DNA from 3 places in the Lysinibacillus sp. 1 U-2021 genome. Region 3 is predicted to be linked to each of the others. Evidence: riboswitches for the same ligand, from Rfam matches in the RefSeq annotation. Region 3 holds a riboswitch; each other region holds the start of a gene.
What was found. Region 3 has a riboswitch for S-adenosylmethionine ahead of QH639_RS25580 (MetQ/NlpA family ABC transporter substrate-binding protein). Riboswitches for the same ligand answer to the same signal wherever they lie in the genome.
Positions count from the first base shown of each region.

Region 1 (7,265 bases), 1.3 Mb from region 3:
AAAGCAAGATCAAAGCAATCGGTGTATGTAACTTTACTGTGGCACACTTGGATAACTTATTATCATTTGCTCATATTAAACCTGTTGTGAACCAAGTGGAATTCCACCCACGCCTACAACAAGTGGAGCTTCGTTCATTCTGTGACAAGCACCAAATTCAACTTGAAGCATGGGCACCTTTAATGCAAGGTGGACTTCTTGAAGATGAAACAATTTCAAAAATCGCAACAAAATACGGAAAATCAAATGCTCAGGTTATTTTACGCTGGGATGTACAAAATGGAGTGATTACAATTCCAAAATCAGTACGTAGAGAGCGTATGATGCAAAACGCTGATATCTTTGACTTTACTTTAACAGACGAAGAAATGGCATTAATCAATGAGATGAATCGTGAACAACGCGTTGGACCAAATCCAGATGAATTTGACTTTGCTCTATAAGCATTAAAAAGAGGAAAGAGACTGTCTTGTATATGACAGTCTCTTTCTCCCCTCATTATGATGTTTGCTGCATGGCAATATCATCATCACGTTGTTTTAACAGTACATCTTCACCTTTATCCTGTAATAATTCAACATGTTTTTCACCCCACGTACAAAGCATGTTCAGAATTGGTTCCATTCCTTGTCCATAGGCTGTTAATGAATATTCAACTTTTGGTGGTACTTGATTGAAGACCTTTCGATTGATTAACCCAGCCTGCTCCAGTTCCCTTAATTGGTTTGTGAGCATTTTTTGCGAAATACCTGGGATCAATCGTCGAAATTCGTTTGTTCGAATTTTACCATGGTGGTTTAAATGACAAAGAATAACTGGTTTCCATTTACCACCAATAACTTCTAGTGTAGCTTCAACACCAATATTATAAATTTTTTGCATCGTAAACCTCCTGTAATATCCAAAAGTAACTAAAAGTACTCTACATATCTTTTTGGTATGTATGAATATTACTACACATCATAAAAAAAATCAAAGGAGATAGTAGTAAAATGTCAAAATCAAAAAAGCCAAATGCTAAACTTACCTTACTAGCACTTGCTATCAGTGCATTTGGTATAGGGTCCACTGAATTTATCAGTGTGGGACTTTTACCATTAATTACAGATGACTTTGGTATTTCTCTTAGCACAGCTGGCTTAACCGTTTCTATATATGCACTAGGGGTAACTGTTGGGGCTCCCTTACTAACAGCTTTAACATCCCGCCTTAGTCGAAAAACCGTATTATTGCTTGTCATGTCCATTTTTATAGTGGGTAACCTAGCAGTCGCTTTAGCTCCTAATTTCGCATTACTATTAATCGGACGTATTATTTCAGCATTAGCACATGGTGTGTTTATGTCCATCGCTTCTGTTATAGCAGCAGATGTAGTGGAACCAAATAAACGAGCAAGTGCTATCGCCTTTATGTTTACTGGCTTAACATTAGCTACTGTAACAGGTGTCCCACTCGGTACATTTATTGGACAAGTAACAGATTGGCGTATGTCATTCATTTTTATTGTTGTCATTGGAATTGTCGGTTTAATTAGTAATGCATTGTTAGTACCTAGCCAATTATCGAAAGGCAATCCCATCTCTATTCGTGATATCGGCAAAGTTTTAGGCAATATTCGTATGATCTTAATACTATTCATTACCGCAATTGGATACGGCGGTGCTTTTGTTGTCTACACATATGTTTCACCTATTTTAGAACAATATATGGGGTATTCCCCACATACAGTCGTCATTATTCTAGTTGTCTATGGTATTTGTGTAGCTATCGGTAATACTCTTGGTGGTCATTTTGCTAATCATAATCCACTACGTTCCATCTTTATTATTTTTGTTGGACTTGCATTGTCATTGCTTGGCATTGGCTTTACCCTAGACTCACCTATTATGGGATTAATAATGGTGCTAACAATGGGATTGTTCATGTTTATGAATGTCCCAGGATTGCAGCTATATGCTGTTCTACTATCTGAAAAATATGTACCATCAGCCATTTCAATGGCCTCGGCATTGAATATTTCTGCTTTCAACATTGGCATATTTTTAGGCTCATATATCGGAGGCTTTATTATTCGCCACCAATCGTTGGCGCATACGCCTATATACGGATTCCTGATGGTTATGCTAGCAGCAATTGTTACACTTTTATGGTTACTTTTCGATAACAAAAAACAATAACTCTCTAAATTTCACTTTGTATAAAAAATTAGTAGAGAATGTGTATTGTTTGTTAATATGTTGTATCCTATAATTTACTTGAGTCAAACGAGAATGATTATCATTCTAATTTAAGGGTATACCCTTACTGTTTTAGTAAATCTATAGGAGTGAATAAAATGCGTAGAGGTCGATATTTTTCATTTGTAGTTTTCTTTGCACTAATGTTCGTATTAAGTGCCTGTGGCTCAAATGAAGTAAAAGAGGATACAGCTACAGAAGAGCAATCATCTAAAGATACAAGAATTGTAGAAGACGAGTTTGGAAAAGTAGAAATTCCTACAAATCCACAGCGTGTAGCTGCTATCTATTTGGAAGACTATTTAACAGCTTTGGATGTAAAACCCGTTGTGCAATGGTATCACCCATCTTGGGGAAAACAGGACTATTTAGGATTAGATGTTCCTGAGTTCGACATTACCGGTAGCATGGAAACATTATTACAAGCCAAGCCTGATTTAATCATTGTAGATGGTGCCGCGGACCAGGCAAAGTATGAGGAATACTCAAAGGTAGCGCCTACTTACCGCTTGAAAGAAGATATTCTACAAGATCCACGTGAAATTACAAAAACAATAGCTGATGTTTTAAATATTCCCGATAAGGCAAAAGAAATGGTTGATCGATATGAGCAACGTGTTGCCGATTTAAAAGCAAAACTAGATGAATCAATTGGAGACGAAACAGTTGCCGTTGTACGACTAAATGTAGCAGATAATACATTAGCATTATTTGGCATTAAAAATCGCTACTCTGGCTACATTTACACAGAGACAGACTTAACACCACATCCATTAGCCCGTGATATGACAGAGTTCCACGAGGTTTTATCAGAAGAGGCTATCACGGAATTAGATGCGGATCATATTATCCTTTTCCCTTCAAACGGTACATGGGAGTCTAAAGAAAACCAAGAAGCCATTAAATGGTTAGATAGTACACTATGGAAAACACTCCCTGCTGTAAAAAATGGGCATGTCTATATTGCTGATCGCACATATTGGCAATCTGGCGCAATTACAGCCAACTTGCTAAAGTATGATGATTTAGAGAAATGGTTCGTCAAATAATTTTCAAAAGAAAGCTCTTAATGAGGGCTTTCTTTGGCTTAGTGTTAAAAAACAAAATAATCAATAGCACTTTTGCGAAGGAGAAAATGGATAGGTGTTGTCACTCATCACTTCTTCACATTGAAATAAGTGCCTATCCTCTCTTTAATAGACTTTTTTGTTCCCTACTGCTAGTACGAAAGAAGAAAAGACACGTTAGCAGCATGGTTGATTGGAGTGGAGCCAGCGTCACTCCTAGGGGATTTAGCGTCACAGGTGAGACCCTGGAGCGAACGCAAGTGAGTGAAGCGGCTCATCAGACGCCACCTGAAAAGGACGCTGGCGGAGGGGAAATCAACCCCTTGCCTTGCTAAAGGGGCTTTTTCTACTAGTCACATGATCTTTTTTCAACAACATGAAAGGAAGCTCTTAATGAGGGCTTTCTTTGTGTTGTTCTGCCAATTCAAAAAAAGGGGTGAATTATCAATGGGTAACTTAACACATGTTTATACGTTACAAAATATCTCTTATTCAATTCAATCATCAAAAAAGTTATTGATTAGTAGTGACTTCTATACACTTTTCATCGTAATGAATGGTAGCGGAAAGCTAGAAATAGATCATGACATCATTCATTTTAGTGAAGAAAAGTACATATTGATTCCGCCAAATAACACGGTTAGTATCCATATTCAAAGTGAGCACCTTTGTTTTTATCAATTACATTTCAACATTGTCAATCTCAGCAATAGTCAGAATTCATATAGTCATTTTACAAGTATCAGCGAACGACATCTTCTCCCCTTTTCACAATGTCATAGACTGCTAGAAGTCATCTATCAGAACAGGTTAGCGGAGGATGAACACACGATTTTTGAACAGCATGTACACTTTCAAGAGCTGATGTTATTACTCCTACATCCAACCATACCCAAGCAGATGCAAAAAAATGATCGACAATCTGTTGAGCAGTCCATTAACCATTTACATAAACATTTTGAAAAAGAGTGGACGGTTGAGCAGCTAGCACAGCTAGCTGACGTACCAAGATGGAATTATACGCGCATTTTTAAAGATATTACGGGACAAATTCCTCTTCACTATTTAACTAAACTTCGTATTGAAAAAGCTAAGCATTTATTAATGACAACAAATGATCGAGTATTTGAAATTAGCCAGTCTGTCGGATTTAATAATGAGTATTATTTCAATCGTCGCTTTAAGGAACATGTCGGCATCTCTCCAGGACAATATCGAAGAAATCAAAGCAGCCATCTACGTGTATTTGCACCATTCTTAGAAGATTTCTTTGTTGCGCTTGGGATTACGCCAATTGCTCAATTCAGTCATTCAAAATGGGGAAAACAAGACTATTTAGGTCTACAGAAAGTGCCAGATATTGATGTACAAAATAGAGAAATGGATCGACTCCTTTACTATAAGCCAACTTTAATTATGTTAGATTCTGGTGTAGAGCGTTGGGAATCCTTTCAGCACTTAGATGAAGTAGGACCCGTCTGTCATCTTTCACACCCTGGAGAGAATTGGCAATCTACGTTATTTAAGATTGCAGATCTAACAGGAAAAACCTCCTTGATACAAGACGTAATCCTACAATATGAAGATAAAGTACAACAAGCAAAAGGAATTCTTAGCAAATCAGTTTATGGGCAAAGTGTGGCATTTCTCCGTATTTCAGCCATTAGCATTACTCTATACGCCGGTCCTGAATGTGGCTATACGGGCCCCATTTTATATCGTGACTTAGGTTTAATGCCACATTCACTAGTATGGAGTATTCCGCACAATCAACGTAAAGCACAACTGACATTTGATCAATTGTTGCAATTAGATGCGGATCATTTATTTATTACATTTGATAAGCAACATTCCATTTATGAAAATGAGGAACGTGCTATTTTAAAAACTCCTACTTGGAAAAACCTAGCTGCCGTTAAAAGCAGCTGTGTCTATGAAGTAGACTTTTTAACATGGATGAATTATGGCATTTTATCACATAGTAAAAAAATTGATGATGTCTTGAATGTACTTGGCTAAAAAAAGCTTACTTTAGCTTCCTTTTTAAATGGTGAGGAGGACAAACATTGCACCGCAAAATAACACCGAATGTAGTTTGGCTACATAAGATAGGATATCAGTTATAGGATAGGAGGAATGACCTTGTATTACAATCCTTATCCGTATTTTGTGCATCCCTATCATTATCCAACATCGCCTATCGCTAATCATTTTGCCATTAGACCCTTTTCGCAACATTTAGCAATGCCGACCAATAATCCTTTTCCACCTGTCGATACACACAAATTAAAAGCTTCAGCAACACGGATAAAGGCGATGATGCAGCAAGCCCAATTACTTACGGATAAAATAGATAGCTCCCAACAATTCGCACATGATTTAATGAATGCTGCTCAACTTTCAAATAAAACAGAGGTTGAAAAATTAATCACATCAACAGGTATTACGATGAAATTTGAAACGAACTATACACCAGACAGTTTTAGAATACGTCTGATTGATAATGATTGTTGTGGAGTCACCTTGAATTTGAATTGGTGAAAATTCCCAGTGAACTTGTAAACTATAAAAAACTATGCTAAAGTGTTTGTATTGTTATTTCTGAAAATTCTTATATTACTTTTCTTATCAAGAGAGACGGAGGGATTGGCCCGACGAAGTCTCAGCAACCAGCTAACAGTATGGTGCTAATTCCAATTGGCAAAATGATCAGCCTTGAAGATGAGAAGAAGAACTACCGTTGTTTCAAGCAGGAGTCCTCTTCTATTAGGGGACTCCTTTTTATTTACCACTATTTTTTACAGAAAGCAGGGAAATCGATGTCTAATGAACTTTTGCAAGCATTGCAATTACTAAAATCGAAACAGTGGGTTGATTTAACACATACATTCGGCCCTAATTCTCCACATTTTTTTATGTTTGAGGACGCTAAATTTGAAACGTTATTTTCTCATAAGGATGGTTTCTTCGCTCAACAATTCACGTTCCCTGGTCAATATGGCACACATATCGACCCACCCATTCATTTTGTGCGAGATACTCGCTACTTAGAAGAATTAGAACTAAAAGAGCTTGTTCTCCCCCTTGTTGTTATTGATAAATCACAGGAGGCTGCGAGCAACCATGATTTTTCATTAAGTGTTCAAGATATTCTTGATTTTGAGGACAAGCATGGAGAAATTGAAGCAGGAACATTTGTAGCATTACGTACAGATTGGAGTAAGCGCTGGCCAGATAAAGAGGCTTTCAGTAATAAGGATGCAGATGGACATAACCATATCCCTGGCTGGGGTTTAGAAGCTTTACAGTTTTTACTACAAGAACGCAAGGTAAGCGCAATTGGTCATGAAACATTCGATACGGACTCTGCTGCTGATTTTCGTAAAAATGGCAAGCTAGATGGCGAATATTTTGTGCTTGACCAAGACACCTATCAAATTGAGCTAATGACGAATTTGGACAAGCTACCTGCGAAAGGCGCTATCATCTTCAATATCGTACCTAAGCCAGAAAAAGCATCTGGCTTCCCTGTGCGATCTTTTGCTATTTTGCCATAACATAAAAGTCGGTATAGCGTATACCGACTTTTATTTTTGTCCATTTCTTTTTTTAAATAAAAAATAAGCAATGAGCATCCCTATAATAAATAAAAGAATAAGATAGATACTGTAATGGGTTAAATAGTATCCAACAAATCGCCATTTCTCTCCAAGCATCTTTCCTAATGATATAAATGTGAACGTCCAAATAAATGCCCCTGTATAGGCAAAAAGAGCAAACTTTCTATAAGGATAATTATTAATAGCCGCAATATAAGCTGTCAAATGGCGTACCCCTGGAATAAAATAGCCAATTAATAATAGGGTAGGTCCTATTTTTGTAAACATCTTTTTCGTAAAGTCAATTTTTTGCTCGGTAATATGAATTTTAGGGCCATATTTCTGCAATAACGGTAAGCCAA
Region 1 is NZ_CP123966.1:1,147,335-1,154,599, forward strand. It holds gene QH639_RS06060 (aldo/keto reductase) at 1-443, shown strand, start outside; gene QH639_RS06065 (winged helix-turn-helix transcriptional regulator) at 499-882, opposite strand; gene QH639_RS06070 (MFS transporter) at 993-2,177, shown strand; gene QH639_RS06075 (ABC transporter substrate-binding protein) at 2,336-3,286, shown strand; gene QH639_RS06080 (helix-turn-helix domain-containing protein) at 3,752-5,323, shown strand; gene QH639_RS06085 (YuzC family spore coat inner layer protein) at 5,441-5,845, shown strand; SAM riboswitch class I at 5,927-6,032, shown strand; gene QH639_RS06090 (cyclase family protein) at 6,124-6,861, shown strand; gene QH639_RS06095 (DedA family protein) at 6,892-7,265, opposite strand, start outside.
Region 1: linked by a shared signal. The riboswitch ahead of QH639_RS06090 (cyclase family protein) and the one ahead of QH639_RS25580 (MetQ/NlpA family ABC transporter substrate-binding protein) in region 3 are both predicted to bind S-adenosylmethionine.

Region 2 (7,265 bases), 700 kb from region 3:
GCAAAAGCGCGCTTTACGCCAAGTGTGCCTGCTTTGACATTGAGCATATCCTGACTTGTTTCTAATAACAAAACGTCAGCTCCTGCCTCAATTAATGCCTTTGCCTGTACATAAAAATTTTCCTCTAGCTCATCAAATGTAATACCACCAGTTACTGATAACGTTTTTGTTGTTGGTCCCATAGCACCTGCGACAAAACGTGGCCAATCCGATGTCGAATAACGATCCACTGCTTGGCGAGCAATTTCCACTGCACGCTTATTAATTTCTTCTGCTTTTGTGCCAAGATCATATTCATTTAACACAAGAGGCGTCCCACCAAATGTATTTGTACAAATAATATCTGCGCCTGCCTCTAAGTATTTATGGTGAATTTTTTCAATAACATCTGGTCTAGTAAGCACAAGATTTTCGTTACAGCCATCAAGTTCCTCGCCACCAAAATCCTCTGCTGATAAATTTTCATTTTGTAGCATTGTTCCCATTGCGCCATCAAGAATTAAAATACGTTTCTCTAGTTGCTCTTCAATCGAGTGCTTAGCCATGTATACTTACTCCTTTTTTCTGTTCATCCAATTGCTCTATATATTTCATCAACTCTAGTGTCACATCGTAACGTAAAAATGGTGTAATAAGGTAAATGCCATTGAAATATTGTGTAGCCACTTCTACTAATTCTTTAGCAATGGCAATCCCCTCCAATGTCGCTCTTTCCTTATCTTCTCCACATGCTTTCATTCTTGTTAAGGCATCTTCAGATAATTTGATACCTGGTACTTCATGATGTAAAAATTCAGCACTTTTATAACTCGTAACAGGCATAATACCGATGTAAATTGGAGCTTGTAAATGCTTTGTTGCCTCATAAATCTCTACAATTTTTTCTTTCGTATATACTGGTTGAGAAATGAAGTAGTCTGCCCCATGCTCAATTTTCTTCTCTAAGCGTGTCACAGCACGATCTAACACACGGACGTTTGGATTAAATGCAGCAGCAACTGAAAAATTTGCTTTTTTTCGAAGTGGCTTACCTGAGAAAGAGACCCCTCCATTTAATTGCTTAATTAATTGGATTAGCTCCATTGAAGATACATCATAAACACTTGTCGCACCTGGGAAATCTCCTACTTTCGTTGGATCACCCGTAACAGCCAACACATCATGAATACCTAAAGCATTTAACCCCATTAAATGAGATTGTAGACCAATTAAATTACGGTCGCGACATGTAATATGAGTTAGTGGACGTACACCATGTGTGCTCTTCAACAATGCTCCCATTGCAATATTGCTAATACGTGGAGAGGCCAATGAATTGTCTGCCATCATAACTACATCTGCACCTGCATCATATAATTGCTTTGCTCCTTCAAGGAACCCGTCAATCTCTAAATGTCTAGGTGTATCCAACTCTACTATGACAGAACGTTCACGTTTAACCTTTTCATGAAGAGGCTCATACTTTGTTGGCTCCGCTTCCCGAACAATCTCAATCTTTTCAGGTTTCGCATGCTTCTCCTGAACCGGTGATAACTCTTCTAAATACTTCTTTGCTGCTGCAATATGTTTGGGTGTTGTACCACAGCAGCCCCCTATTAAACGTACACCTTGATCACGCAATTCAACAGCCGCTCGACCAAAATAATCAGCTTCTGATTCATAAACGACACGCCCATCCTCTAAGTCCAGAAGTGATGCATTTGGATAGGCCGACATAAATGCCTTATTAGGAAGTTCTACACCTTCAAATGCTAGAATAGTATGGTGTGGACCTAGTCGACAATTGACACCAACAATATCAGCACCTAGGGCTTCAAGCTCATGGAGAGCATTATTTAAAGACATCCCATTTTGTAGAACACCGGGCTCATGCATAGAAACTTGTGCAATAATCGGCAATTTTGTTTTTTCTCGTAGCATCTTTAAGGTTGCTGTTAATTCTTCAAAATCATAATAAGTTTCAAGTAAAAGGCCATCTGGATTCCCTGCAAGTAAGACGCTTGCTTGTTCTTCAATAGTCGCTAATATTTCATCCAAGGTTGCATCACTTTTACGAATTCCCCGAATACCACCAATTGTTCCTAAAACAAATTGACCGCCATCAGCCGCTGCTCGTTTTGCGATGGTGATAGCAGCTTCATTAAATTGTTGGACTTTTGATTCTAATCCATAGCGAGCTAATTTAATGGCATTTGCACCGTACGTATTCGTTTGAATGATGTCAGCACCAGCTGCAATATATTCTCTATGAATCTTTTCAATTAACTCGGGTCTCTGAACATTCATTTCCTCATGGCAATACTCCAATCCATAGCCATATAGCACTGTGCCTATTGCACCGTCTGCCGTCAATACATGCGTTTTTAACCTTTCAAGCAATCCCATAAAATTAGCCTCTCTTCCTATGTCTCTATATAATAAAAAGCCTTCTTTCATAAAAAAAGAAGGCTTTAACGATTCATCATTGTTGTTCCTTCTCATCTTCGACTCAACGGTCTTCTGGATTTAGCACCTGACAATAAAGTTGGTTGCTGAAGCTTCAATGGGCCAGTCCCTCTGCTTCTCTTGATAAGAATTAAGTATGAATTTTTTAAATAATTAAAAGAATCATATCGTTTACTGACGAATGAGTCAAGACTATTTCACATAACAAAGTTTTTTTTCACTTAAAATCTTAGAAATTGGCAAGTTCATTTGCAAGCTCTTCGCCAATTTTTTTCCCGTTTTGAATACAAGCACCAATACCTACGCCAAAATATGAGCACCCTGCAATCGATAAATTAGGATAGTTCTCATGTAATTCTTGTAGTAGTCCTTGTAATGCTTCACGATGCGCTAAATCATATTTAGGCATTTGATCAATCCACTTTGTTACATTCACAACAGTTGGCTGCTCCTCTATTCCTAGGCTCTTTCTCACATCTTCTAAAGCAACTGCTGCCAATTCTTCATCAGTCATGGCACGTAGTTGCTCATAGGCTGGATTGATGCTCTTATAAAAGAGTCGCACAAGTAATTTATTTTCTTTCGATGTATGCTTCCATTTACGACTAGTCCAAGTTGCTGCATTACAAGTAACGTCTGAATTATGGGAAACAATATAGCCCGTTCCATCTGCTGGCAATTTAGCGTCTGGCACATCAAAACCTAAATAGATAGTAATTGCTGACGCTGTCGTAAATTGGTTAAAATAGCGGTTTAAAGATTCATCCTGTAGCAGATTTTGGACAGAATCATTCGGTAATGCTAAAACGACATAATCTGACTCAATAATTTCACCATTAGCTAAAGAAATTGTGTAGTTCTTATCTTGTTTTTGAACATTTAGTGTAGTAACACCCTTGATAATTTCTACATCGGATAAGGTTTGTTCAAGTCGATTAATTAAAGAAGATAAACCATTTTTAAAGGATATAAATTTTTTGTTCGCTGCTTTAACAAATTGCTCACGATTCGCATCAAAGCCTTTAATAATACTTCCAAAATCATTCTTATAATCAATTAAATACGGTAAAGTAGAGCCAATAGAAAGCTGATGTAAATCTCCCGAATAAACACCTGCAAGGACTGGTGCAATTTGGTTTTTCACCAGTTCCTCTCCTAAATAGTAAGTTAAAAATTCACCGATAGAACTTTCCTTTGTGAAGCCATTGTTTGGCAATGTTAAATCCTTCAACGCTTCTTTTTTTCCCTGCTCGGAAATAAGTGTACTTTCCTCTAAGGATGCTACACTCATCGGTATTCCGAAAGTTGAATCTGCCGGAATAGCATGTAACTCATTATTCGTATAAATATAAGAAATACCTGTTTCGTTGTAAACTAATTCCGCCTCAAAATCAAGCTCCTGCACGAGTTCCATAACGCCTTGATGACGGGCTACAATAGAATCAGCACCCGTTTCCATGATGAAACCTTGTTCATGTGCTGAATATAATTTGCCTCCTAAATATGTATTTTTTTCTATAAGCACTAGACGAACATCTAAATTATGTTCCTTCACTTGACGTTGCAAATAATGCATTGTACATAGTCCTGTAATACCGCCGCCTAAAACAACAACTGTTTTCATCATAACCGCCCCTAATATTCATTCTTTCTACAGTATAATCTTTTTTTCATTGAAAATTACGTTAAACCCTTTACAAATTTAGCAAAAATAGAGCTATTTCATCAGTGAAATAGCTCTTACTTTCTGAATCTCTATAAAATTGATCCTCTATAGCGATAACTTCACAACAAACATTTAAATAGGTACTATAGTGTTTATTACGTCTAAAAATATGAAAAATAGAATGTAAATGTTAGTAGTCTATCCTTTTAAATTTTGCGCAAAGCTCGCTAATTTTTCAGCTGAATTTGTTACCTCAGTAAATGAAGTGCCTAATTCACTTAATATGCCTACAATTGCTTGTATTTTTGTTGCAGTACACTCATTTTGATCTTTTGCTTCTGTCATGGCTCCCAATATACTCGTAAATTGGCCTTCAGTTTGTAACATATTTTCTTCACCTGCTGCAACTTCATCTTGAATGTTGGTCAAAGAATACTCTAATTTCTCTGTTCGTTCACCTGTCTTTTTCAATAACAAAGCCACCGCTGTAACAGATTCTTTTGTCTGAATTGATAATTTACGTACTTCATCGGCCACTACGCTAAAGCCCTTTCCCGCTTCCCCAGCACGTGCTGCTTCAATTGCAGCATTTAAAGCCAATAGATTCGTTTGATTCGCAATATTGGTCACAACACTCATAATTGTTTCCATTTCCTTAGACATACCTGATAATTGTTCAATATTTTCTTCTATATCATGAAGAGAATGACTAATATTGAGCATATTTTGTGATTGATTTTTTAAACGCTCGCGACCCTCAAGTGCTTGGTTTTCAGCCAGTGTAGACACATCGAGTGATTTTTTTGCCAAATGTTTAATTTCGTCAGATTGCTTACTTAAGCAGCAAAAAGAATTATTGGTTTCCTGCGAGATAGCTGCAAGTGCTTCCGAAGAATCTACAATCTGTCGTTCAATCGCTTCTTTTTCATGAACCATTTTTTCTTTCAGTTGTTCTACAGTGTTTTCAAAAGCTTCTAAAACGAGTTGTTGCTCAAAATTACAAATTTTCGATATAGCTCTGATCGTATTAAATTGATCTTGTGGAAATTCTATATTTTTTTCGACTAAATCTATAAATGATATCGATAAATCTTGGAATGCACAGATATACCACTGTGTTCTAAGCCCAATGTGGACATGCACCTTTGCAATCTTTACACGCCTTTGGTAATACATCTCATCAATGGTTCCGTTAAACATTTCAATAATATGCTGCCGTAATGTTACTTTAAGCTTTTCTACAGAACTATGATGGCTGATGATATCTACCAAATGATGCTCTGTTCCAATCATGTTGTAAAAACGGTTTACGATGTGATCTACATTATCCATAACTATTGGCTGGAAAGCTTTTAAATATTGTAAGTCGTTCTTCGTTAAGTTCAGCATTTCAATTTGCTTCGCCATCGATTGACGAGAGGACAAATCCATTTTCACTGTGTATTGCTGTAAATCCAATACCTTCGTCTTTCTCTGTCTTTGAAAAATCACACATCTTCCCTCTTTCATTCCGTTTACTTTCATCAGGCTGAGAAACATCAAATCCTTTTAACATATTGATGGATACACGAAAAAATACCGGTAAAATCAGATTAGTCAGATTTAATGGTTACATTCGATAGCGCAATTCCGTATGACAGACTTCCTCCAAAAGTATGTCGGGTACCCCTTTGCTAATTTAGCCTAAGGTCATATGCTCTCAGCAAACAGATATAGTCCTACATGACTAACAGTAAATTATTTACGTATGCTTCTTTTCAAAATCACTCATTTACATTAATCATTTTATAAATGACTGTCAATCTTATTAATACCATTATTTTACACAAAATGTATAAAAAGTCCTTGTTGTTAAATAAAGCGTAATAAACTATAAAAAAGCTACCACAATATTATTGGGTAGCTTTTTTAACCATTTTTTTGTTTATTATGCTTACTTGCTTTATATTTATTCTACTTTTTTATCGAACATCTTCAAATTTCACTATATTAATATTTTTTACCCTGAATTACCATCTATCTACATACCCATATACAGTAGTTTATTTCAGACTAAAATACCCATACTCCATAGCTTTATAAATCATTCTAAAAGCCTATGTTTTTTTAACACTAAATTTACAATCCTTTAAGTTCCTGTAATATTTTAGCCGCTTCTTCGGATCCTGCATCTGCCGCGAGTCCATACCATTTAATAGCTTCTTTTAGATTTCTATCTAACCCTGTATCTTTATTAAAAATATGCCCTAATTGTAGCTTGGCTTCTACATCTCCTTGAAGTGCAGCCTGCTTAAACCAATGAATACCTTTTTCAAGATTGCGTATTCCAGCCAGACCATTACTCCATATATAACCTAAATCATAAAAGGCATCTACATGATATTGTTCCGCAGCTCTTTCATACCAAAACAGACCACGATTGACATCTTTCGCTTGGCCTAAGCGCCCCTCTAAATAAATTCCACCAAGTCGATATTGTGCTTCCACATACCCTGCCTCAGCTGATTTTTTATAGGCGTTAAAAGCTTCTTTCTCATCTACCTCAACGCCTAACCCCTGCTCATAAATTATTCCTAACGTAAACATTGCCTCTGCCACATTCTTTTGTGCAGCATAATCAAACCATTTTTTTGCCAATGTATAATTCGTTGATACGCCCTCGCCATTAAAGTACATATCTGCTAAATTATTGGCAGCATCCGCATGTCCCTGCAAAGCTGCCTTTTCATAGTATGAAAAGGCAAGGGAATAATTCTCCTCCATACCTATGCCCCCAAAGCAGAAATTCCCAAGCATATATTGAGCATCAGCATTTCCCTGGACAGCAGCTAGCTCAAACCATTTCAATGATTTTTCAGGTTGAAAATGTTTACCCTCTCTAGAATTATAGTATTCGCCCAGTTGATATTGGGCATCTCCATCCTGCTCTTCAACCGCTTCTTTATACAAATCAATAATCAGCTCATGATCTAAGTCCTCTTCATCTAGAGCAGCAACTTGTTCATCTTGATGGCAAAAAAACCACTCTACAATATCAAGCACATCATCTACTACTTCTATACTGTTTTTTAACTTTTCTAGCGAAGAAATTTGCCAAATGAGTATATAGATAGGCTGTGGAATGGCATCGCGCAAGACATCATCATATTCTGCC
Region 2 is NZ_CP123966.1:532,440-539,704, forward strand. It holds gene metH (methionine synthase) at 1-545, opposite strand, end outside; gene QH639_RS02830 (bifunctional homocysteine S-methyltransferase/methylenetetrahydrofolate reductase) at 538-2,385, opposite strand; SAM riboswitch class I at 2,475-2,575, opposite strand; gene QH639_RS02835 (protoporphyrinogen oxidase) at 2,675-4,069, opposite strand; gene QH639_RS02840 (globin-coupled sensor protein) at 4,310-5,602, opposite strand; gene QH639_RS02845 (tetratricopeptide repeat protein) at 6,230-7,265, opposite strand, start outside.
Region 2: linked by a shared signal. The riboswitch ahead of QH639_RS02830 (bifunctional homocysteine S-methyltransferase/methylenetetrahydrofolate reductase) and the one ahead of QH639_RS25580 (MetQ/NlpA family ABC transporter substrate-binding protein) in region 3 are both predicted to bind S-adenosylmethionine.

Region 3 (7,265 bases):
AAACGATTCATTTCATTCCCTGCCTCTAAGTAAAGATGCTCGTCCATTAAACGGAAAAGATGTGCCTTGCTATATTCCCCTACAAGCTCTCCATTACGATCAAAGGTATACATCGTATTATAAAATTTGTCGCCTTTCTTTGTTGAAACAGAGCCACCTACAATATGTACATCTAGTTCCTTAGCTAGTTTAGCTAAAAAGGCTTGTGTCCGCTCACCATCGATATCTGCTAGCTCAGGTAGTTTTTCCAAAGCATAGCCTGTATTCCACATTTCAGGTAACACAATAATTTCTGCCCCTTGTTTTGCAGCTTCTCGAATCTTCTCTTCAGCACGTGCAAAATTTTCTTCCACTTTGCCAAAGCCAACATTTAATTGAATACAACCGATTTTCATCTCTATTCCTCCTCTAGACAATTAACAGAAAAAGTAATACTATTTGCTTCATATTCTTCAATAATAATTATTATATTCTGAAAAAGGTGATTATGCATGGAATTCTCTAAAAAACTACAGCAACTACCCACTCAATTTTTTGCAGCACTCGTTCAAAAAGTAAACTTGGCCCTAGAAGAAGGGCGTGATGTCATTAACCTTGGGCAAGGAAATCCCGATCAGCCAACGCCTACTCACATCATTCAAGCATTACAGGAAGCGGCTGAAAATCCTCAAAACCACAAATATTCACCATTTAGAGGTCTCGCTGAATTACGCCAAGCGGCGGCCGACTTTTATCAACGTGAATATCAGGTAGAACTAGATCCTGATACAGAGGTAGCGATTCTTGGTGGAACAAAAATTGGTCTAGTAGAGCTACCTTTAGCTGTGTTAAACCCTGGTGACACGATGCTCTTACCAGACCCTGGCTATCCAGATTACCTATCAGGTGTCGTACTAGGAGACGTCAATTTTGAAGTAATGCCCCTTTTTGCTGAAAATGATTTCTTACCTGATTATCATGCATTACCTGATGAAGTGAAAGAAAAGGCAAAGCTTCTTTACTTAAATTACCCAAACAACCCTACAGGTGGTACAGCATCACTTGCGTTTTTTGAAGAGACCGTTCGCTTTGCGAAGGAACACAATATTATCGTATCACATGATTTTGCTTATGGGGCAATAGGATTTGACGGTAATAAACCAGTTAGCTTCCTTCAAGCAAATGGTGCAAAAGAAGTAGGAGTTGAAATGTATACATTATCGAAAACCTATAATATGGCTGGCTGGCGTATAGGCTTCGCTGTAGGGAATGCCGAGATTATTGCTGCTATTAATCTTATTCAGGATCATCTGTTTTGTAGTCAGTTCCCTGCCATTCAACAAGCTGCAGCAGTAGCACTGACAGCTTCCCAGCAATGTGCGGATGAACTACGAGCTACTTATGAGCGTCGCCGAAATGTACTCATTGAAGAAGCTAGAAGAATTGGCTGGCATGTTACGGCTCCAAAAGGCTCCTTCTTCGCATGGCTCCCTGTACCACTAGGCTATACAAGTGAACAGTTTGCTGATCTATTGCTCGAAAAAGCTGATATCGCTGTAGCAGCAGGTAATGGCTTCGGTCAATATGGTGAAGGCTATGTGCGCGTAGGGTTGCTAGTTAGTGAGGAGCGCTTACGTGAAGCAATCCATAGAATCGAGCAATTACAATTGTTTAATAGATAATGTGCCTTATCCTGTAGCTATCTCTAGCTACAGGATTATTACTATTTTTCAATTTTCCTTGGTTGCCCTAAACCATCTTCTAATGGATAAAATTGAACATGACCTGTTTCATCATCCCATTTTCGAATATGTTGAATACCTTGTACCTCTGCCAACACGATGTCAGCAGTTATAACAGGATTTCCCCCTTTTATTAAATGCCCACCCGATACTACACCACATTGATCACTCATAGAACCATGGAAATGTGTCTCATATCCACCATCTCGCTTACACACCACACCTGAACCTTGAATAAATTCTAGTGGTCCCTCTTTTTCAATCACATTACTAAAACGAACATGAATTTGAGCTGTTGCATCTGGCACTAAATAAACAAAGCTACTTTTTTGAAAGCTGCCAATACAGCTTACAATTGTTGCTGACTCTATATTATTCTCTTCGCAAAGCGCTTCAATCCCTTCAATGATATCTGTTCCCGTTAGAAAACGAGCACTAATAACCTTACCAAATGAACCTATACCATAATTAACTCTTACAGACATTGTTATCCCTCTTTTGTGTCGAAATATTATAATTATATAAAAAATTTAAAAATTATTTATTGACTTACTATACCCTATAAATTATATTAGTTCTATCGGAATTACAAAAAAATATTATAAATCTCTTATCAAGAGTAGCTGAGGGACTGGCCCTATGAAGCTCGGCAACCTCCTTTTTAAAGGAAGGTGCTAAATCCTGCAAACGATCTTCGTTTGATAGATAAGAGAGGACATCTTTTCATGAGCCTCTCTTAATTTGTAAGAGAGTTTTTTTATTTTCAAAAAACCGATAAAAACAATCTTGGAGGTATTTTCATGAAAAAGAAAAATAAATTTTTAGTAGGTTTAGCAAGTTTAACATTAGTAGCAGCTTTAGCAGGCTGTGGCTCTAAAGAAGATAGTAAAAGCCAAGCTGAAGGAATTGATGAAAAGAAAATCGTTGTAGGCGTCACTTCTGGTCCACACGAACAAATTGCAGAAGTAGCTGCTAAAGTAGCAAAAGAAAACGGGCTAGAAGTAGAGCTAAAATCATTTTCTGACTATGTTTTACCTAATACATCCTTAGCTGAAGGTGATCTTGATGCGAACAGCTATCAACACGAGCCTTTCCTGGATACATTTAATAAAGATCATGATACAGAGTTAGTACCAGTGGGCAAAACGATTTTAAATCCAATGGGTATCTACTCAGAAAAATATAAATCCTTTGATGACATTCCTGACGGAGCAACGTTTGGCTTACCAAATGATCCAACGAATGGAGCCCGTGCCCTCTTTGTTTTACAGGAAGCTGGCTATATTAAGTTAAAAGAGGGCGCAGACTTAACAGCCTCGATCCGTGATGTAGAAGAAAACAAAAAGAATTTAAAATTCATTGAATTAGAGGCCGCTCAAATTCCTAAACAACTTAGTGAAGTAGATGTAGCAGCTATTAATACAAACTTTGCATTAGAAGCTGGCATTAACCCTAAAGATGACTCTATTTTATTGGAATCTACTGATTCTCCATACGTAAACTATATTGTCGTGCGTGCTGAAAATGAAAATGATCCAACAATTAAAAAGTTCGTTGAGGCCTACCAATCTGATGAAGTACGTCAATTCATCGAAGAGGAATTCAAAGGTTCAGTAATCCCTAGTTGGTAATACATTCAGGAAGCTTCTATAAGCCGAAGAATCTGCCGAAATTCCTCTATAGGAAAACGAGCAGATTCTTGCTTTTTAGAAGGTAGAGAAAGGAGCATACAATCGCATGATTCAATTACAAAATATCTCAAAAGAATTCAAGTCGAAAAAAGGCATCATAAAAGCTGTGGATGGCATCAATCTTCACGTAAAAAAGGGACAAATTCATGGTGTAATCGGCTATAGTGGTGCTGGTAAAAGTACACTCATTCGTTGCGTTAATCTACTAGAACGTCCTACAGCAGGAAAAGTAGTGATAGACAATGTAGACATTACGACCCTTTCTCTTCACGAATTACGTCAAACACGCCAAAAAATCGGGATGATCTTCCAGCACTTTAATCTATTAAAAACAGCAACAGTTTACAATAATATTGCAGTTCCCTTAAAGCTACTAGGCTATAAAGAGGCGGAAGTAAAAAGCCGAGTAGCTAAGTATGCTGAAATTGTCGGTTTAACAGATAAACTAGACAGTTACCCCAATCAACTTTCAGGTGGTCAAAAACAGCGTGTGGCTATTGCGCGTGCCTTAGCACAGGAACCAGAAATTTTACTTAGTGACGAAGCAACAAGTGCACTTGATCCTGAAACAACGGAAGCCATTCTTGAATTGTTGTTAAAGATTAACCGTGAATTAGGAATTACAATTCTGCTCATTACACATGAAATGAATGTCATTCAAAAAATTTGTGATGAGGTTTCTGTTCTAGAATCTGGGAAAGTTGTAGAATTCGGCACAGCGATTGAACTTTTTGCAAAACCAAAGCACCCTACAACGCGAAAGTTTTTGAATACAATTTCACAACGTAATTTATCCCCTTCTCTTATTGAGCAATTAAATGTTTCAGGAAGTGTAATCCGTTTAACATTCCTTGGTGAAAGTACTGGTAAGCCATTATTAGCAGAAGTCACTAAGGTATACGATGTGCAACCAAATATTTTAACAGCTAATATTATTGAATTAAAAAACGGTATTGTCGGCAATATTGTGGTGCATTTACATGGCGAGACGCAGATTGTCCAAAAAGCGTTAACGTATTTTTCAGAAAATGGCGTGGCAGTGGAAGAATTAGGAGGTGCGTTCAATGAGTAGTATCCAAAGTTTCTTTACAGATTGGTCAGATGTTATTGGCAAAGCAATTATCGAAACATTTCAAATGGTCGGAATTTCATTATTGTTCTCCATTCTGATTGGCATTCCATTAGGGCTATTAATCGTTTTAACACGACCAGGACAATCCTTTGAAAATAAATTTTTCTATCAGTTTTTTAATCTATTTATCAATATTGTTCGCTCTGTTCCATTTATCATTTTATTATTCTTCATCTTACCTTTTACTAAGTTAATTGTAGGTACAACAATTGGTGTTAAAGGTGTAATCGTTCCGCTAGTTGTTTACACAGCTCCTTATATTGCACGACTGATGGAATCTGCGCTTTTAGAAGTGGATTCAGGAGTGGTAGAAGCCTACACAGCCATGGGTATTAAACGTCGCCATATCATTTGGCATGTCCTATTACGTGAAGCTCGACCATCTATTATTTTAGGCTTAACAATTGCCACAATAGGATTAATTGGTGCAACAGCAATGGCAGGAATGGTTGGTGCTGGTGGTTTAGGTGACCTTGCCTATCGTTATGGTCATTTACGCTATGAGGTTGATGTGATGTATGCAACTGTCTTTATCTTAATCATCCTTGTACAGAGCATTCAATCCATTGGTAACCGCTTCGCCGCGAAGTTGAAAAAAGATTAAGAGGAGAATGAAGATGACAAAGGAAATTTATGTAGAGAAAAATGGCTATATTGCAACGTTAGTATTAAACCGCCCAGATAAACGAAATTCTTTATCAGGGGCAATGTTTCAAGCCATAGTAGACCAACTAGAGCTACTCCGTGTAGATTCTTCCATCAAACTTTTAATTGTTCGCGGTGTCAATGAAGTAGCCTTTTCATCTGGGGCAGATATTAGCGAATTTTTAGATGTTCGTTATGCTACAGACAATGCCAAAGCCTATAATGAATTGGCTCTAAAGGCGATCGATGCTCTCTATAAATTTCCGCACCCGACAATTGCTATGATTCAGGGCTTAGCAATTGGTGGTGGCTTAGAGTTAGCAAACGCTTGTGATTTTAGAATAGCAACACCTAAGAGTAAGCTAGGCATCACCGCTGCAAACATAGGTATTGTCTATAATTTAGAAAGCACGAAACGTCTCATCAATATTGTTGGTGTCGCTAAGGCAAAGGAAATTTTGTACACAGCTACTATTTTTACAGCTAAAGAAGGAAAAAATATTGGTTTAATCACGGCCCTCCACGAACCAGAGGATATTAATGAGGCGACATTGCAATTCGCTGAACATTTATTAAGTAAATCATCCATTGCAAACGCAGGCATCAAAAAAATTATCCAAGCAATTGTTGATGGTGAAAATGAAGAAAACGATGAGCTGGCACAGTTAGTTTTGGATTCATTTAGTTCAGACGATTATAACGAAGGTATACAAGCCTTTTTAAATAAAAGAAAGCCTATTTTCAATAAATAAGTGAGGTAGTAATGATGACAAACATAACTGATGGCGATCTACTCTTAAAAAATATCACTGCACAAGCCCCCTTTCCCATTTGCTTTGCAGATTTAGAAAAGGCCGTAGCGAAAAAAATCGAAGCTGGCCCTTTTGGCTACATCCGTTCAGGTGCTGGCGGTGAACAAACACTGCGCAATAATCGTGCAGCTTTTGAGAAGTATTCCATTGTTCCCCGATTTTTAAATGATGTGTCAAACGTTGATACATCGGTTCATTTGTTTGGTAAAACATATCCAACTCCTTTGCTTTTTGCTCCTGTAGGCATGAATGGAATGGTTCACGATGAAGGTGAGCTTGCCGTTGCACGTGCTGCCCAGTTTTTAAATATCCCTTATATACAAAGCACTGTTTCCACTTTTGCTCTTGAAGAAGTTGCTCAGGCTGCCCCTTCCGCAACAAAATGGTTTCAATTATATTGGTCTACTAATGAAGAAATTGCTTTTAGTATGGCTGCACGTGCGGAGAAAGCTGGATTTGAAGCGATCGTTTTAACTGTCGATACCGTAATGCTTGGCTGGCGTGAAGAAGATGTACGCAATCAATTTTCACCATTGAAGCTAGGCTATGCAAGAGGTAATTATATGAATGATCCTGTTTTTACAGCCGCTTTACCTGATGATTCATTCGAGTCCTATGTACAAGGTGTCTTGCAAAATGTCTTCCACCCAACGCTTAATTGGGAGCATGTTCGAGCGTTAAAAAAACGTACTAACCTTCCTATTTTATTGAAGGGAATTCTACATCCTGAAGATGCAAAGCTTGCTATCGACAATGGTATTGATGGCATTATTGTATCAAACCATGGTGGCCGTCAATTAGATGGCGTAATTGGTTCACTTGATGCCCTTCCTGCTATTGCGAAAGTTGTGAATGGACAAATTCCTATTATATTAGATAGTGGTGTGTATCGTGGTATGGATGCCTTAAAAGCACTTGCTTTAGGAGCAGATGCCATTGCAATTGGACGTCCTTTCGTCTATGGGTTAGCCCTTGAAGGACAACAAGGCGTCGAAAAGGTGATGACCAATCTTTATGATGAATTAAAGGTTTCCATCGCATTAGCAGGTTCCACCTCTGTCAAAGGATTACGTAATATCACATTAGTCAAACAGGATGGGACTGAGGTTAAATGAAACAAGCATTACAAGGATTAAAGGTTATCGATTTATCACAAGTCTTAGCAGGTCCTTATTGCACCATGGTATTAGCAGATATGGGTGCAGAAGTTATCAAAATTGAAAAATACCCAAATGGAGACGATACCCGTACAATGGGTCCATTC
Region 3 is NZ_CP123966.1:4,830,619-4,837,883, forward strand. It holds gene QH639_RS25565 (carbon-nitrogen family hydrolase) at 1-395, opposite strand, end outside; gene QH639_RS25570 (pyridoxal phosphate-dependent aminotransferase) at 492-1,661, shown strand; gene QH639_RS25575 (PPC domain-containing DNA-binding protein) at 1,703-2,206, opposite strand; SAM riboswitch class I at 2,329-2,433, shown strand; gene QH639_RS25580 (MetQ/NlpA family ABC transporter substrate-binding protein) at 2,522-3,352, shown strand; gene QH639_RS25585 (methionine ABC transporter ATP-binding protein) at 3,459-4,484, shown strand; gene QH639_RS25590 (methionine ABC transporter permease) at 4,477-5,148, shown strand; gene QH639_RS25595 (enoyl-CoA hydratase/isomerase family protein) at 5,162-5,941, shown strand; gene QH639_RS25600 (alpha-hydroxy acid oxidase) at 5,956-7,116, shown strand; gene QH639_RS25605 (CaiB/BaiF CoA transferase family protein) at 7,113-7,265, shown strand, end outside.